DNA from 2 places in the Exiguobacterium sp. s64 genome. Region 1 is predicted to be linked to the other one. Evidence: predicted binding sites of a transcription regulator. Region 1 holds the regulator's gene; the other holds the start of a gene.
What was found. Region 1 encodes Rex, which represses fermentation and respiration genes when NADH is low (regulators of the CRP and FNR family bind a similar motif). Its sites were predicted from a motif close to TTGTGAAATATTTCACAA; they were not measured.

Region 1 (8,115 bases):
AAGCGGGCCCGCTCTCCACCCGACAGTTCATGGACGCGCTTCATCACGTCGTCACCGCTGAACAAGAACTGACCAAGCAGGCTGCGGACTTCTTGTTCACGCATGAGCGGCCAGTCGTTCCAAATCTCGTCAATGACGCGGTTGGCATCCGACAAGTTCTGTTGCTCCTGGTCGTAGTAGCCGATCTCGACGCCGGTGCCGTAGCGGATGTCACCGGTAAGGGGCGGCTGTTGTTTCGTCAACACTTTCAGGAGCGTTGATTTGCCGACTCCGTTCGGGCCGACGAGGGCGACCGATTCGCCGCGCTGCAATTGGAAGCGGAGCTGTTGGGCGATCGGTTCTTCATAGCCGATGGCAAGATCGCTCGCACTCAATACGTCGTTCCCGCTTTGACGTTTGATTGAGAACGAGAGGACGGCACTGCGCTCATCACCGTCCGGCGCTTCCATCCGGTCGACTTTCTCGAGACGTTTGCGGACGCTCTGGGCCCGCTTCGTCGTCGTCGCCCGGGCGATGTTACGCTGGATGAAGTCCTGCATCTTGGCGATCTCTTCTTGTTGCGACTCGAACTGCTTCTTCTCTTGCTCGTAGATGGCGGCCTTTTGTTCGAGATACTTCGTATAGTTGCCGACGAAGCGACGGCTCCGATGGCGTGACAACTCATAAACGACCGAGACGACACGGTCGAGGAAGTAGCGGTCGTGGGAGACGATGAGGACGGCGCCTTTATAGCCACTCAAATACTTCTCGAGCCAGCCGAGCGTCTCGATGTCCAAGTGGTTCGTCGGCTCATCCAAGATGAGCAGGTCTGGACTTTGCAGGAGCATCTTCGCGAGGGCGAGACGTGTTCGTTGTCCACCGGAGAGCGTATCGATACGGCGCTCGAAGTCGTCCGGATAGAAGCGCATCCCGTGAAGCACAGAGCGGATCGTCGCCTCGTATTGATAGCCGCCGCGGTCTTTGAACGTATGTTGTTCTTCATCGTAAGACGACAGCAGGCGCTCATAGGCGGCCGGGTCGTTCAAGATGCGTTCAGAACCCATGTCTTGTTCCATACGGCGGAGCGTCTTCTCCTGTTCGATCAAATCGGTGAAGACGGTGAGCATCTCGTTCCACATCGTCTCGTTCGACTCTAACCCTGAATCTTGGGCGAGATAGCCGATCGTCACGTCTTTCGGTTTCATGATATCGCCTGAGTCATAGTTGTATTCCCCGGCGATGACTTTGAGCAATGTCGACTTGCCGGCGCCGTTCCGGCCGACGAGGGCGACGCGTTCGCCTTCTTGAATTTCGAGTTTGACGTTCTCTAAAATCGGCTCGACGCCGAATGATTTCGATAAGTTATTGACTTGCAGTAGGATCAAGTGAAAAAACCCCTTTCTCTCTATTTAGTATACTTTATTTCTTCCCCATTTCAGGTATATTCATTGAGTGGTCATGTGAATTCGTTTACAATCAAGGTGTATGAAATTAGATTCGTTTGAAACGCGTCGTAAAAAGGAGGCTCTTTCCGTTGAGTCAAAACGAACCAAAGATTCCGCAAGCGACAGCCAAACGGTTGCCACTATACTATCGGTTTATCCAAAGCCTACATTCATCAGGAAAACAGCGTGTCTCTTCTGCTGAACTGAGCGAGGCGGTCAAGGTCGATTCGGCCACGATCCGTCGCGATTTCTCGTACTTCGGTGCGCTCGGTAAAAAGGGATATGGCTATAACGTACAGTATCTGTTAGACTTTTTCCGTAAGACACTGAATCAGGACGAGATTACGAACGTCGCCTTGGTCGGGGTTGGTCATCTCGGGACAGCTTTCGTCAACTATAACTTCCTTAAAAACAATAACACACATATCGTCGTCGGGTTCGACGCAGACGAGACAAAAGTCGGCACGACGATGTCCGGTGTCCCGATTCATCACGTCGATGAGATGGAACAGATCATGAAACAGAACAAGATTGACGTCGCCATTCTCACGGTGCCGTCTGCCTATGCGCAACCGGTCGCGGACGACTTGGTCCGCTTCGGTATCAAAGGCATCTTGAACTTCACGCCGGCCCGTCTCACGGTGCCGGACACGGTCCGCGTCCATCACATCGACTTGTCGATCGAACTCCAGTCGCTCATTTACTTTATGCAACACTATCCATCTGCTGAGGGGGTCCATCAATAATGGAATTACTATCATCGTTGCTCGTCGTCGGTATTCCTGGGGGAGCGAGTATCTTCATTATCGCCATCGTCGCGCTTATCATCTTCGGGCCGAAGAAATTGCCTGAATTCGGACGCGCCGCCGGACAAACGCTCCGTGAGTTCAAAAATGCCACGAGTGGCATGATGAACGAGCATGACGAGAAAGACAAGAAAGAAATTGAGAAGAAAGAGCAGTAATCATGAATCATCAACCTGATCAAGAACGGGCACTGTCCGACCACTTGACAGAGCTGCGGAGACGACTGATGCTGTCGGCATTTGTCGTCTTTGCCTTCTTTTTGATTGCTTTGCCGAGTGTCAAATATGTGCTCGCCTATCTCCAGGCCGACCTCGTCGAACGAGGCCTTGAATTGAACGCCTTTGGGGTCGCGGACCCGCTTATGATTTACTTGAACTTGGCGCTCGTCATCGGGCTCGTCGCGGCTGGTCCGTTTCTACTGTATCAACTGTGGGCGTTTGTCGCACCTGGTCTGCATCCGAACGAGCGGAAAGCGACGCTCGCCTATATTCCGATCATCTTCATCTTGTTCTTGATCGGTCTCGCGTTCGCCTACTATTGGTTGTTCCCGCTCGTCCTCGATATCTCGACGGACCTCGGGCAAGACCTTGGTCTGACGCAAATCATCGGGGCGTCGAACTACTTCACGTTCTTGCTGCAACTGACCATCCCATTCGGACTGTTATTCCAGTTGCCGGTCGTGACGATGTTCTTGACGCGCATCGGTGTCGTGACGCCGTACTTCCTGTCATCGATTCGGAAGTACGCCTACTTCGCCTTGTTCGTCGTCGCGGCCTTTATCACGCCGCCGGATTTGACGTCGCACCTTATGGTGTCACTGCCGCTCTTCTTCTTGTATGAGATCAGCTTATCGATTTCACGTATCACGTACCGGGGCGTGCTCCGACGTGAGAAAGAGGCGATGGTGAAAGAACAGATGGATTTGATGAAACAAATGAATGAGAAGTGAACACCATGTCATACGACGTGGTGTTTTTTTGATTTTAGGGCTATTCAATTTTGAAAAAACAACTTAAAATTAGGAGGGTTAAATCAAAAAATGGATTATTTTTGAAAGTTATGCATTCATAAACAGAAATGAGGAGACTAATGAACAAGTGGTTATGGAGCATGCTCGTGGTGCTCGTCATGATGGTGGCACCGGGAGTCGAAGTTCGAGCAGAAGACTATGCCAAACCGGAAATCATTCCGGCAGGAGAAGTCGTAGGAGATAGTGGGTATGTGTGGCGTTCGGGAAATCCGGAGACGCTTGTTCACATTGAGACCGGTGAGGAATATACGTTACCGATTCGCGTGTCTGCTGCTTATAATATGTATGCTATCGGAGACGGCCGATTTATGTTAAAAGGATGGCCGGAGTGGGTGATGTGGGATATACGTACGAATGAAGCGACGACATTCCCAATCGAAGCAGGAAGTGAGAATCGACTCGTCTCAACGAATGTAACAACAGGAATGATGTTATGGGCTGATGACGAAAAGTATATTATCACATCGATGTCAGGTGATATTCTCGGATCGCTAACGAAAGGCAGCGATCAGGTATACAGTCTGCTCGATGACGGGAACGTCCTCGCATTCGCCGACGGTCAAGTGACGAAGCGGACGGTTACAGGAGAGGTGCTTGAGACAATCAGTTCCTATTCAGGACAGGTGAGGTGGGCCCGTCACATGAAAGAAGCGAATCAATGGTTCGTGATCAAAAGTGATGACTCGGAGCACATGTTTATTTTCGATTTGGCGACGAAACGATGGATTGAGAAAGATGCAGCAAACGTAAGTAATCTTACGTGGAAAGACGGCACCTACTACTTCATGACGCGAGAAATGTATACGACATTCTATGTCAGTTATAACGTCAGCACGAATGAGTGGAAAGAGGCACCGATTGATGACGCTGACATTCGACAACACGGTCCGTGGTACGTTTTTGGTATGAAGAAGACGGAAGTGTACACGCCGGAGTCTTTATGGAAAGCGCCATGGCAACTGAATGTCAATGTGCCGAAAACGACGAATCGCTATGAGGTAGGTCGTCCATATGACGTCAACGGAACGGCCACGCTCGTTGATGGTACGGCCTTACCGATTCCAGCGACTGAGCTGACGGCACGTTTAGCCTATCAAGACGACCTGTTCGTTTGGGAGCAAGGGAAACTGACGTTACAGACGAATGAGTCGTATGACATGATTTTTAAGTGGAACGATTTTGAGCGCCGGTTAGACTTATGGGCATCGAACTATGTGCCGCTCACGCTCGACCCGCCAACCGGTGTCTTAGGTCCGATTAGCGGGAAGACGGCACCGAACACGCCGGTGTTTGTCAGTGTGACGAAAAACTTGTATCAATCGAACTCATCGGATTCATTGTTGAACTATCAATCGGCGACGGTCCAATCGGATGAGTCGGGGCGTTACACGTGGCAACCGGCGCGGTGGTTCACACCTGGATCGCGTGTGACTGTGAAAATCGGTAGTGGGTCAGGTGTTTACGCCGATCCGATTGAACTTCAGACGGTCAAAGAAAGTGACGATACTTCATCAAATGGTATCTCGGTTCTGACGAAAACGGTCACTTCAGGTGTCACATTGAAAACGACGCCGAACGCCGCAGTGGATGTGTTGATTCGCAGTGGCAAATACTACGAAATTTCGAACGAGCAGGCAGATGAAGACGGACTCATTTCGATTAAAGAGTTCAATACGATGCCTGTAGACATCGGAACAAAAGTCTACTTTAAATTGAAAGAGGCACCCGCTTCAGCGTTCCGGCTCACAACCGTGGATACAAGAGTGGAACCGCCTGTCTTTACGTGGACTCGGACACCGTTGATGTACGACAAATCCATCAACGTCACATCGAGTACCGATCAAGCCTATCGCATCTATCGAAACGGTACGCATGTGGCGACAACCCGCACGATGCCGTACACGTTCGAGACGCCATTAAAAGAAGGGGAAGTCATCCTCGTCACACGCTCGAACGGCGATGCGACGTACGAACTCACGAAAACAGTTCGTGCGTTCACACCGACGCTCAGTGTGACGGATACGTTGATGACAAAGACACAAGCGACGCTCACGATCAAGAAGACGAGCACGGCGACGGTGCGCTTCTATGTAAATGACAAGCTCGTCTCGGCCAAACGCCTCTCGACGACACGTTACACCGTCCCCGCCAAACCGGGGGATCGTGTTCGCGTCAAAGCATCGGTCGGCTCGAAATCGCGTGACGTCTCGATCCAGTTGCCGAAGACATCGTTGTCGACGCTCTCGATTAACGATGAGAAGTCGCTCTGGGTCGGATATGTGATCCCGAATAGCACGGTGACGTTGAAAAAAGGGTCGACGGTGCTCGCCACAGCAAAAGCGAGCAGCACCGGACGGGTGACGCTCCGCTTCACCCGTCAACCGGTCAATACGACGCTCTCGTTGACGAGCCAAAACGGGACGTTCCGACATGTGCAGACGGTGAAGGTGACGACTGGACCGACACCGACGCTCATAACGACGATTCCATCAAGTGCATCGAAGACACTGAAGGCGACATCGAACGTCGCGTACGGCACATTGACGCTCACGCGGGGATCGACGGTCCTCGCGAAGAAGACGGTGACGGCCACGTCGACAACGCTCAGCTTCACCCCACAAAAGAAAGGAACGAAATTGACACTCCGTCTCGTGACGCCAAAAGGCCGAAGCGTGACGAAGACGATTTATGTTCGTTAACTGAGAAGCCATTCGCGATGATGCGGATGGCTTTTTTTAGAGATGGGGAACAGGGGGAGGACGTGATACGATGGAGCCAATCGAACATAGGTCAGGGGGAGAAGCGATGGCTTGGGAGTACTATGGGGATGAACTCATCATCATCGGCGTGTTGACGACAATTTTGTTGATTGCCGTGCTGAACTTTTTGAAATCGCGATTCAAGCGAAGACTCGTCTTCTCGTTAACGTTGCTCGTCGTGGGATACGTATCGTGTATCATCGGACTCGTCTTCGTCCGCGGGTGGGACGCGCTGGGCTGGATTTTGATTGGCATTAGTCTGTATGTGATCGGTCTCCTCACCTATATCAGCGTCGTTATCTATCACTGGGTCAAAGGGCGACGCACCACAAACTCATAAGTGAACCGTTCCGGTTACGGGACGGTTTTTTTGTTGTCACACATGGAGTTCAAACTTTAGACATAATTACGTGAAAAAATGAGCAAAGGGATTGTCAAACCTTCTTGTGAAATAGTACACTAAGTTCAGAAAGTAAATGTGATATTTATCACAAACAATAACTTGCCTAACACTCAAAGGAGAGACAACCATATGAAAATCGCAGTCATCGGATGTACACACGCAGGAACAGCAGCCGTCAAAGGATTACTCGCCAAGCACGACAATCTCGACATCACGGTGTATGAACGCAACGACAACGTCAGCTTTCTCTCATGTGGGATCGCCCTCCACGTCGGCGGTGTCGTCAAACGTGCGGAGGAGCTCTTCTACGCGTCACCGGCCGAGCTCGAAGAACTCGGTGCGACGATGCGCATGAAGCACGACGTGTTGAACATCGACACGGAAGCGAAGACGGTCCATGCGAAAAACCTCGACACGGGAGAAGACGTCTATGACACGTTCGACCGTTTGATCGTCACGACTGGTTCATGGCCGATCGTCCCGACGCTTCCTGGCATCGAGATGACGGGGATTGAGCTCTGCAAAAACTATGGCCACGCCCAACGCATCATCGAGCGGGCAAAAGACGCGACGAACATCGCCGTCATCGGTGCCGGCTATATCGGTGTCGAGCTCGTCGAGGCGTTCGAAGTGTACGGCAAACACGTCACGTTCATCGATAGTGCCGACCGCATCTTGAACAAGTACCTCGACAAATCGTTCACAGACCAACTCGAGGCAGACATGACGTCACGCGGCATCGACCTCGAGCTCGGCCAGACGGTCGAAGCGTTCCGTGGGACAGATGGAAACGTCACGCACGTCGTGACCGATAAAGGTGAGTTCGAGGCTGACCTCGTCATCCTCTGTGTCGGCTTCCGCCCGAACACAGGACTCCTTCAAGGCCAAGTCGACATGCTCGGCAACGGCGCCATCATCGTCGACGAGTATATGCGCACGAGCAACCCGGACGTCTTCGCCGCTGGTGACAGCTGTGCCGTCTATTACAACCCGGCGCGCACACACGCCTACATCCCGCTCGCGACGAATGCCGTCCGCATGGGAACGCTCGTCGCTGAGAACTTGATCGCACCGCGTGTCCGCTATCAAGGGACGCAAGGGACGTCAGGTCTTCGCCTGTATGATTGGAACATCGCCTCATCAGGTCTCACGGAAGAAGCGGCCGGCCTGTTCGGCCTCGACGTCGAGAGCGTCGTGGTTGAAGACGCGTATCGTCCGGAGTTCATGCCGACGGCGGAACCGGTCCAGTTCAAACTCGTCTATGAAGTCGGCACGCATCGCGTCGTCGGCGGACAAGTTCTCTCGAAAGCGGACATGACGCAAGCGGTCAACACGTTGTCGCTCGCGATCCAAAACGAGATGACGGTCGAAGAGCTCGCTTACGTCGACTTCTTCTTCCAACCGCATTACAACAAGCCATGGCACTTCATCAACAGTGGTGCGCTCGCGGCGATGAAAGATAAAGTCAACGCATAAAAAAACTCGGGAGCCGCGGCTTCCGAGTTTTTTTATAGATAGCGTGGGGCGTCCTTCATCGAGTTGGCGAGAATCATGTAGATGAGGACGTTCCCCGGTACGATCAGGAAGAGCAGACGTACACCGAGGGGCGACAAGTCGAAATACTCGGCGATGCCGCCGCAGACACCAAAGAGCGATCGGTTCGTGGCGGATTTACGAAGCGGACGTTGCATAA
Region 2 (8,115 bases), on a different contig from region 1:
CTGAATATACAGGCAACGTCGTCGGGGACCTCGGTCGTCGCGTCATCGACGAGGTCGAGGCACGAGCAGCGGACGGGGAGACAGTGTACGTCTTGACACCGTTCAAAGAAGGGTTGCCGGAATATGAACGCCACAACCGTGTTCACGTGTACCGCGTTCGCCTGACGAGCCCGTTCTTGGAGCATGTGATGAACCAAGTTGCGGCTCAAAACGTGGCCTACGTCAAACTTGCACATGAGCTTGTCTCGAAAGTCACCTTCAAAGCGATTCATCAATTCGATTGGATGACGATTACAGCGGCACGTTCACTTGCGAAAGCACTACAAGTTCCGTTATACTCAACTATGTTGTCATTTGAAACGACTCGCAATCCGCATGGACACGGCGGACTGTTCGACGCAATCCATCGAATCGAGAGCAGCATCCTCGCTGAAGCCGATACGGTCTTTATTTGCGAACAACTGTCGACCGAGGAACTCGGAATGCGCTATCCGATTGGCGATAACGTAAAAACCTGCCTGCCGCTCGATGCTTCGCCATACGGGCAGAAACGTTTGAAAAAGAACACGAAATAACCTTGCTTTTTCAAATAAAACTTGGTAGGATAATTGAGTATGCTTAGACTGTAAAGCAAAAGCACTTGATACAACATCAGTAAGATGGGAGTGAAAGAAATGCGCGTTAAAATCACACTAGCTTGCACAGAAACAGGCGATCGCACGTACATCACGAAGAAAAACAAACGTAACAACCCAGAGCGCCTCGAATTGCGCAAATACAACCCACGTCTCCGTCGTCACACGCTTTACCGCGAAGTGAAATAATGAGACTGGCCGTCACTCATGTGGCGGCCTTTTTTTGAACAAGGGGGAATTGAAGTGATTGAAAAGAAACTACTCCGGCAAAATGTACATCGTCAAATCCGTGAACTCGACGACCGACCGGACCGGGACCGCGTCATCATACATACATTGACCGAACTGAAGGCGTGGCGAGAGGCGGATACGGTGGCCGTCACGCTCGCCCTCGATTTAGAGATTGATACGTTGCCACTCATTCGCTTAGCTTGGCAGGCAGGAAAATCGGTGTTCGTGCCGAAAGTTACAAAACAGGGACTTACGTTCCATGAAATTCATTCGTTCGAAGACCTTGAGCCGGGCGTCATGGGTATTTTAGAGCCGACGACGGTCGCGACGACGCGGACGATTGACGTCTGTATCGTGCCGGGACGTGTCTTTGACCGATCCGGGTATCGGATTGGTTGGGGTGGGGGGTATTACGACCGTTTTTTAGCGACGTATGAAGGTGTCACCATCTCGTTGGCCTATGACGTCCAACTGCTTGATGACATCCCGGTCGAGCCACACGACATTCCTGTCGAATTTATCGTGACGGAAAGGGAAACGATTCTATGCTCGCCATCTTTCTCGTAACTTGTCTGGTAGCCTTCGCCGGCTATCGTCTGCGCTCACTGACCCGTTCTGGGGCTGTCTTGACGGTCGTGACGGGTACAGTCATTGGGTACGGATTCGGTTGGTTCGGGCTCTATTTGCTCGGTGTCTTCTTTTCGACGTCATCGCTCGCCTCGAAATACCGTTCCCGCGACAAAGAGCCTGTCGATGAGATCGTTGAGAAATCGGGACCTCGTGACTTCGTTCAAGTGCTCGCCAATGGTGGTATCGGGATGGCGACGGCGCTCGGTATGTTGCTTACACCGAACGATGCCTGGTTATTCGCGTACATCGCTTCGATTGCGGCGGCGACGAGCGACACATGGGGCTCCGAGTTCGGGGTGCTCGCCAAACAAAAACCGCGCTCCATTTTGACGTTCCGCGAAGTGGAGCCGGGAACGAGTGGCGGGGTGTCTCCGTTCGGGACGTTCATGTCGGTCGCGGGGGCCACGGTCATTATCGTCGCTTCGTTGCCATTTATCGATATCAGCTTACGGTTCGCCGGCTTGTTGATTGCTCTCGGGTTGACCGGAAGCGTTGTCGACACTCTCCTTGGGGCGACGGTTCAACGCAAGTTTCGCTGTCGTGTATGCGGTAAGCTGACCGAGAAGAAAGTCCATCATCACGAGCCGACGACTTACGTTTCAGGCTGGCGCTTTCTCGGCAATGACGCCGTCAACTTTTTGGCGATCGCCTCGGCGGCGGCGATTAGTTTCCTCTTGCTGCGATGAGGGTAGTACAGTCAGTGAAGATGTTTCAAATGAATGTGAATATTGTCACAATATTGCCAAACTGAAAACGGTTTCCCTTGTAGTGAGTGTTTGTGAATGATGTTACAATCTTTATGTAACAGACAAAACAAAAACATGAAACAGATTGTTCGAAGGGTGGAGAATCAATATGGAAACATTAAATCATGCTAAAGTAACACGCGTCGCGCTCGTCGGGGCCGGAGCGGTCGGTGCCAGCTTTGCTTACCAATTGACGACAGCTAGTCTCTGTGAGGAACTTGTGATCATCGATATCAACAAATCGAAAGCTGAAGGGGAAGCAATGGACTTGAATCACGGTGTCTCGTTTGCCTCTTCACCGATGCGCGTCTGGGCAGGAGACTACACAGACTGTGGTGCAGCAGATATCGTCGTCATCACTGCCGGCGCACCGCAAAAACCAGGTGAAACACGTCTCGACCTCGTCGAAAAGAACGCCAAAATCATGAAGTCGATGATTGGGGACATCATGGCATCTGGTTTTGATGGCATCATCATCATCGCCTCGAACCCGGTCGACATCATGACCCACTTGGCTTGGAAATATTCAGGATTACCGAAGCATCGGGTGTTCGGTTCAGGAACGGTACTCGATACGTCACGTCTTCGCTACATGCTCGGTGATTACTTCAACGTCGATCCACGTAACTGCCACGCTTACATTATGGGCGAGCATGGCGACACAGAGTTCGCGGCATGGAGCAACGCCCGTATTTACGGAAAATCGGTCGAACAGTTGCTTGAAGAGAATGACGAGTACACATGGGAAGACCTAGAAGATATCTATGTCAACGTTCGTGACGCAGCCTACCATATCATCGAACGTAAAGGGGCGACGTACTACGCCATCGGTCTTGGTCTCCTTCGTCTTGTCAAAGCCGTGCTTCGCAACGAGAACACGTTATTGACGGTCGGTGCGCACTTGGACGGTGAGTACGGTTTGAACGACATCCACATCGGTGTACCAGCGATCATCAACCGTCAAGGTGTCCGTCAAGTCGTGGAAATCGAGTTATCAGAAGAAGAAAAACAAAAGATGCATCATTCGGCAGAAGTGCTCTTGAAAACGATGCAACCTGTCTTGTAAAACCGAGCAATCCTTCGCTCATCACCGTAGCCGGCTAACGCCGCTACGGTTTTTTTTGTCATCTGCTCTTCTCGACACGTTGCATAGAGGCTCTCTTTTGTCGCCAGCTATAATTTCCTTTAAAATAAAAGTATAGAAGGAGGTGACCATCGATGTCAGAGCCAGCTTGTTTTTGGGAAGACGTATATCGTGCGGTCGAATCGGGAGGGCGCATCGAGGGCATCTTAGAGCCGTCGCGGGCACTTTTATTGTTCGACACGAAAGCGGGGGACGTCTATCACCTCTACATACGGACGGACAAAGCCTGGGCGAACCATGTTGGCATGGACGTCGAGGCGGTCATGAACTCGTTTCGATTGGCCCGCATCGGTCGTGAGAAGTTACACGTCCACATTTACGGCGATCCGCTTGTCGATGAGGAGCGCCTATCGTCCCTCACGTTCCCGATCGCGGCGAAAGTGAAGCTCGGCATGAGACCGTGTGGGCAAACAGAAGAGTCGTACCGACCACGGGCCGTCGCGCTCGATCAACAACGGAAGAACGAACTAAAGCAACGGTTCTCCTTCGGGAAACCACAATTCGTCTATGGACTCATGTTCGTGACGTTTCTTGTCATGTGGTTCGCCGAATCGATCGGGTCGACGCTCGACCCGAATACGCTCATCCGCTTCGGAGCGAAAGTGAATCCGCTCATCGACGAAGGGGAATGGTGGCGCCTGGTCACACCGATGTTTCTCCATATCGGCTGGTTCCATTTCGCGATCAATATGTTCGCGCTTTGGTCGCTCGGTCCGCTTGTTGAACGGATGTACGGTTCGTCACGCTTCGTCACCATTTATTTGTTAGCCGGCGTCATCGCCACAGTCGCCTCTTACGCGTTCAGTGAAGCCATATCGGCCGGGGCATCGGGGGCGCTGTTCGGGCTGGTCGGGGCACTCCTCTATTTTGGCCTCCGAGACCGTTCCTTATTTATGAAGACGCTCGGTCCGCCGCTGTTTATTATGTTAGGATTAAACGTAGGACTCGCTTTCGTCCTTGGCGCTAGTTTGGACCATTCCGCACATGCGGGGGGGCTGGTCGGGGGTTTTCTGATGGCGGGAGTGGTCGGCTTGCCGGATGAGCATACGAAGAAGCGCCGCCTGTTGTTTGCGGTGATCGTACTCGTGGCATCTGGAGCGTTATTCTGGTTCGGCTATAATCGATGACAAAGGAGTAAGGATATGATTAATACGTTGAAGCAACTGGTTGAAATTCCGAGTCCGTCCGGCATGACGGATGAGGCGATCGGCTTCGTGGAGCAAGAACTCACGAATCTCGGCGTCGCCACGAAACGCTTGAATAAAGGAGCGCTCCTTGCGACGTTTGACGGGAAATCGGATCGGGCGCGCCTGTTGACGGCTCACGTCGACACGCTCGGGGCGATGGTGAAAGAGATTTTGCCGAGTGGCCGTCTACGGTTGACACAAGTCGGCGGCTATGCCTGGACCGCCATTGAAGGGGAGAACTGTTTGGTCCATGCGGAGGCGGGTGAACCTGTCGAAGGAACGATTCTTATCCATCAATCAAGCGTCCATGTGTATAAAGACACGAACAGTGCCGAACGGACGGCATCAAATATCGAGGTACGACTGGACGCTGACGTTCATTCGGCTGAAGACGTGCGTGCCCTGGGCATCGAGGTCGGGGACTTTGTCTCGTTCGATCCACGCTTTCGCCAGACGAACGCGGGTTATATCAAATCTCGACACCTCGACGACAAGGCGTCCGTCGCCATTTTGCTCGACTTGGCAAAAGACCTCGTCGGCGCCGACTTGCCACATCCGGTCCATTACTTGATCTCCAACTACGAAGAGGTCGGGTTCGGGGGCAACGCCGGGATCCCGGAGGCGGTGACCGAATATATCGCCGTCGATATGGGAGCGCTCGGGGACGGCCAGCACTCGGACGAATATACGGTTTCAATCTGCGCGAAAGATTCATCAGGTCCGTACGATCTTGGATTACGCCGTCAGTTCACCGCGTTGTGCCGGGAACACGGTATCGCCCATAAAGTCGATATTTATCCGTATTATGGATCCGACGCCTCGGCAGCAATCAGTGCCGGCTACGATGTACGCCATGCACTCCTCGGACCAGGCATCGAGTCGAGCCATAGCTATGAGCGGACGCATACAAAATCGCTCGAGGCGACACGGGAACTGCTCTATCATTACGTGCTCACGACGATGGGAGACGGACGATGAGAAATTTTTATGATGTCCAACAATTCTTGAAATCATTCGGGACGATCATTTATATCGGCGAACGCGATGCCGAGATTGGCCTCATGATGATGGAACTCGACGAGTTGCATGCCGGCGGGATGATTGAACAACGAGAGTATGACACGGCCAAGATCATTTTGACGCATGAATTGAAAAATTCAATAGATTGACAGAAAAACCCCTAGTGCAAAGGTTTGCACTAGGGGTTTAATAGTGTAAACTATGGGATGAAAGCGATTTAATCGAGATGAGGAGTGGAACAGATGAAGTGGTTATTAGGAATCGACATTGGTGGGACGACGGTGAAAATGGCCGTCTTAGATATGAACGGGATCATTTCTGACAAATGGGAGATCACGACGGACATTCGAGAAAACGGGGTACATATTCCGACTGATATCGCTGCTTCATTCGAGGCTTATCTAGAAAAATCGGGCAAAGCGAAAGAGGAGTTCGCCGGTGCGGGAATCGGGGCACCTGGATTCATCAACTTCTCCGAGGGTGTCGTCGAATACTCGCCGAACATCGGTTGGAAATACTTTGCACTCGTCAGCGAGTTTGAGAAAGCCGTGGGATTGCCGGCCGTCCTAGAGAACGACGCGAACGCCGCCGCACTCGGTGAGATGTGGAAAGGTGCCGGTGAAGGCGCGTCAGAACTCCTTGCCATTACACTCGGCACGGGCGTCGGTGGCGGTGTCATCACGAATGGAAACATCGTCCACGGGGCAGCAGGGATGGCTGGAGAGATTGGTCACATCACTGTTGAACGTGACGAGTCGAAAGCCGTCATGTGCGGTTGCGGACGCAAAGGTTGCATCGAGACGATCGCTTCGGCGACAGGTGTCGCCCGCTTGGCGCTCCAAAAACGAAAAAATCGGACGACGTCGTTGAACGAGTTGAAAGAAGTGACGGCACGTGACGTGTTTGAAGCGTTCAAGGCGAACGATCCCGTCGCCACAGAAGTCGTCGAAGAGATGACCGAATATCTCGGCCTAACGATTTCAAATATCGCCAACACGTTGAATCCAAAGATGATCGTCATCGGAGGAGGGGTTTCGAAAGCGCGTGAAGCGCTCCTTGAACCGCTCGATGAGCAGTTCAAACGGTTCGCCCTCGAACGCGTCTACGCCTCGACCACGTTCAAAATTGCGGAACTCGAGAACGACGCCGGTGTCATCGGGTGTGCTTGGCTCGCCCGCAAACATTTCTTGCCAACCCGTGTCTAATAATTGTCCATGCACGTCTGCGTCTTGACGCAGGCGTGTTTTTCATATGGAACGGGTATGGGATAATGTAAAATTTGTAATGACAGAGTTGATTTTTTGTTATAAAAGGGGTAAGATTTGGACTTGATACCGGACTTTTATCGTACGTGAAATGGATAACAAGCCAATTGAACTTATAAAAAAATAGGGGGAGCGAGTTCGTTTGATCTCGTCGCCCGTTGAACAGAGGAGGAGGCCGTCAGATGAAGTCATCTCAGAGCTTTTCGAAGCTTACTATGCGACTGAATGATACGGTCCGCGCTTCGTTTCAAGAATATCGGTTATTTTGGATTTTCACGCTATTACTTTGGACGAAGACGTACGTAGTTTACCAATTTTTCTTCAATATCCCGATTGAAAACACCGCCCAGGCATTCATCTTGCTGATCAGCCCGATCAGCTCCACACTTTTCTTATTCGCTTTCAGTTTCTTCTTTAAAGGAAATAAGCAGAAGTGGGTATTGTACATGCTCTATGCCGCGGCGTCATTCATCTTGTTCGCTGACGCCGTCTATTACCGCGAGTTCACCGACTACTTGACGATGCCGGTCATCTTGCAACCTTCGAACATGGAGACGTTGTCGACCTCGTTCACCTCATTGTTGGAATGGAAGGACTTGATCATCCTCGGGGATGTGCTCGCCTTGCCGTTCATCTTACGACGCATCAATGCGAAGGCGACGGCGGCCTCTCATCAGAGAGCGCTCGTGACGTTCGCAACAGCGGTCGTCGTTTTCTTGTTCAACTTATCGCTCGCCGAAACGGAACGCCCTGAACTATTGACACGTTCGTTCGACCGGGAGCTGTTGGTCAAAAATATTGGGACGTTCAACTTCCACGTCTATGACGCGATGCTTCAAACGAAGACATCGGCCCAGAAAGCGATGGCCGATGGATCGGAACTGGCGAAAGTTGAGCAATATACCCGTCAACATTACGCGGCACCGAACCCGGACTACTTCGGGAAATATAAAGGCAAAAATGTGATCGTCGTCTCGTTCGAGTCGGCCCAAAACTTCACGCACAACATGAAGGCCTCGAACGGCGAATACATCACGCCGAACTTGAACAAATTGATCGAAGAGTCACACTACTGGCCGAATTATTACCATACGGTCGGACAAGGGAAGACGTCAGACGCCGAGTTCGCACTCGATAACTCGCTCTACGGCCTCCCGCGCGGTGCCGTCTACTTCACGAACGCCGACAACGAGTATCAGGCGCTTCCTGAATTGATCAAGGAAGACAACTACTACTCGGCCGTGTTCCACGCCAACA

Region 2: the regulator Rex is predicted to act here: its motif matches at 2,216-2,233, upstream of KNP64_RS05070 (L-lactate dehydrogenase).

Annotation. Positions count from the first base shown of each region.
Region 1 covers NZ_JACSLH010000013.1:35,162-43,276, reverse strand. Annotated here, with positions in the region: gene abc-f (ribosomal protection-like ABC-F family protein) at 1-1,364, opposite strand, end outside; gene KNP64_RS13830 (redox-sensing transcriptional repressor Rex) at 1,514-2,170, shown strand; gene KNP64_RS13825 (twin-arginine translocase TatA/TatE family subunit) at 2,170-2,388, shown strand; gene tatC (twin-arginine translocase subunit TatC) at 2,391-3,179, shown strand; gene KNP64_RS13815 (hypothetical protein) at 3,320-5,959, shown strand; gene KNP64_RS13810 (YesK family protein) at 6,066-6,359, shown strand; gene KNP64_RS13805 (FAD-dependent oxidoreductase) at 6,552-7,898, shown strand; gene KNP64_RS13800 (PspC domain-containing protein) at 7,931-8,113, opposite strand.
Region 2 covers NZ_JACSLH010000002.1:279,430-287,544, reverse strand. Annotated here, with positions in the region: gene KNP64_RS05090 (1,4-alpha-glucan branching protein domain-containing protein) at 1-575, shown strand, start outside; gene rpmG (50S ribosomal protein L33) at 660-824, shown strand; gene KNP64_RS05080 (5-formyltetrahydrofolate cyclo-ligase) at 879-1,433, shown strand; gene KNP64_RS05075 (DUF92 domain-containing protein) at 1,412-2,182, shown strand; gene KNP64_RS05070 (L-lactate dehydrogenase) at 2,352-3,308, shown strand; gene KNP64_RS05065 (rhomboid family intramembrane serine protease) at 3,461-4,513, shown strand; gene KNP64_RS05060 (M42 family metallopeptidase) at 4,529-5,551, shown strand; gene KNP64_RS05055 (YqgQ family protein) at 5,548-5,742, shown strand; gene KNP64_RS05050 (ROK family glucokinase) at 5,836-6,798, shown strand; gene KNP64_RS05045 (LTA synthase family protein) at 7,041-8,115, shown strand, end outside.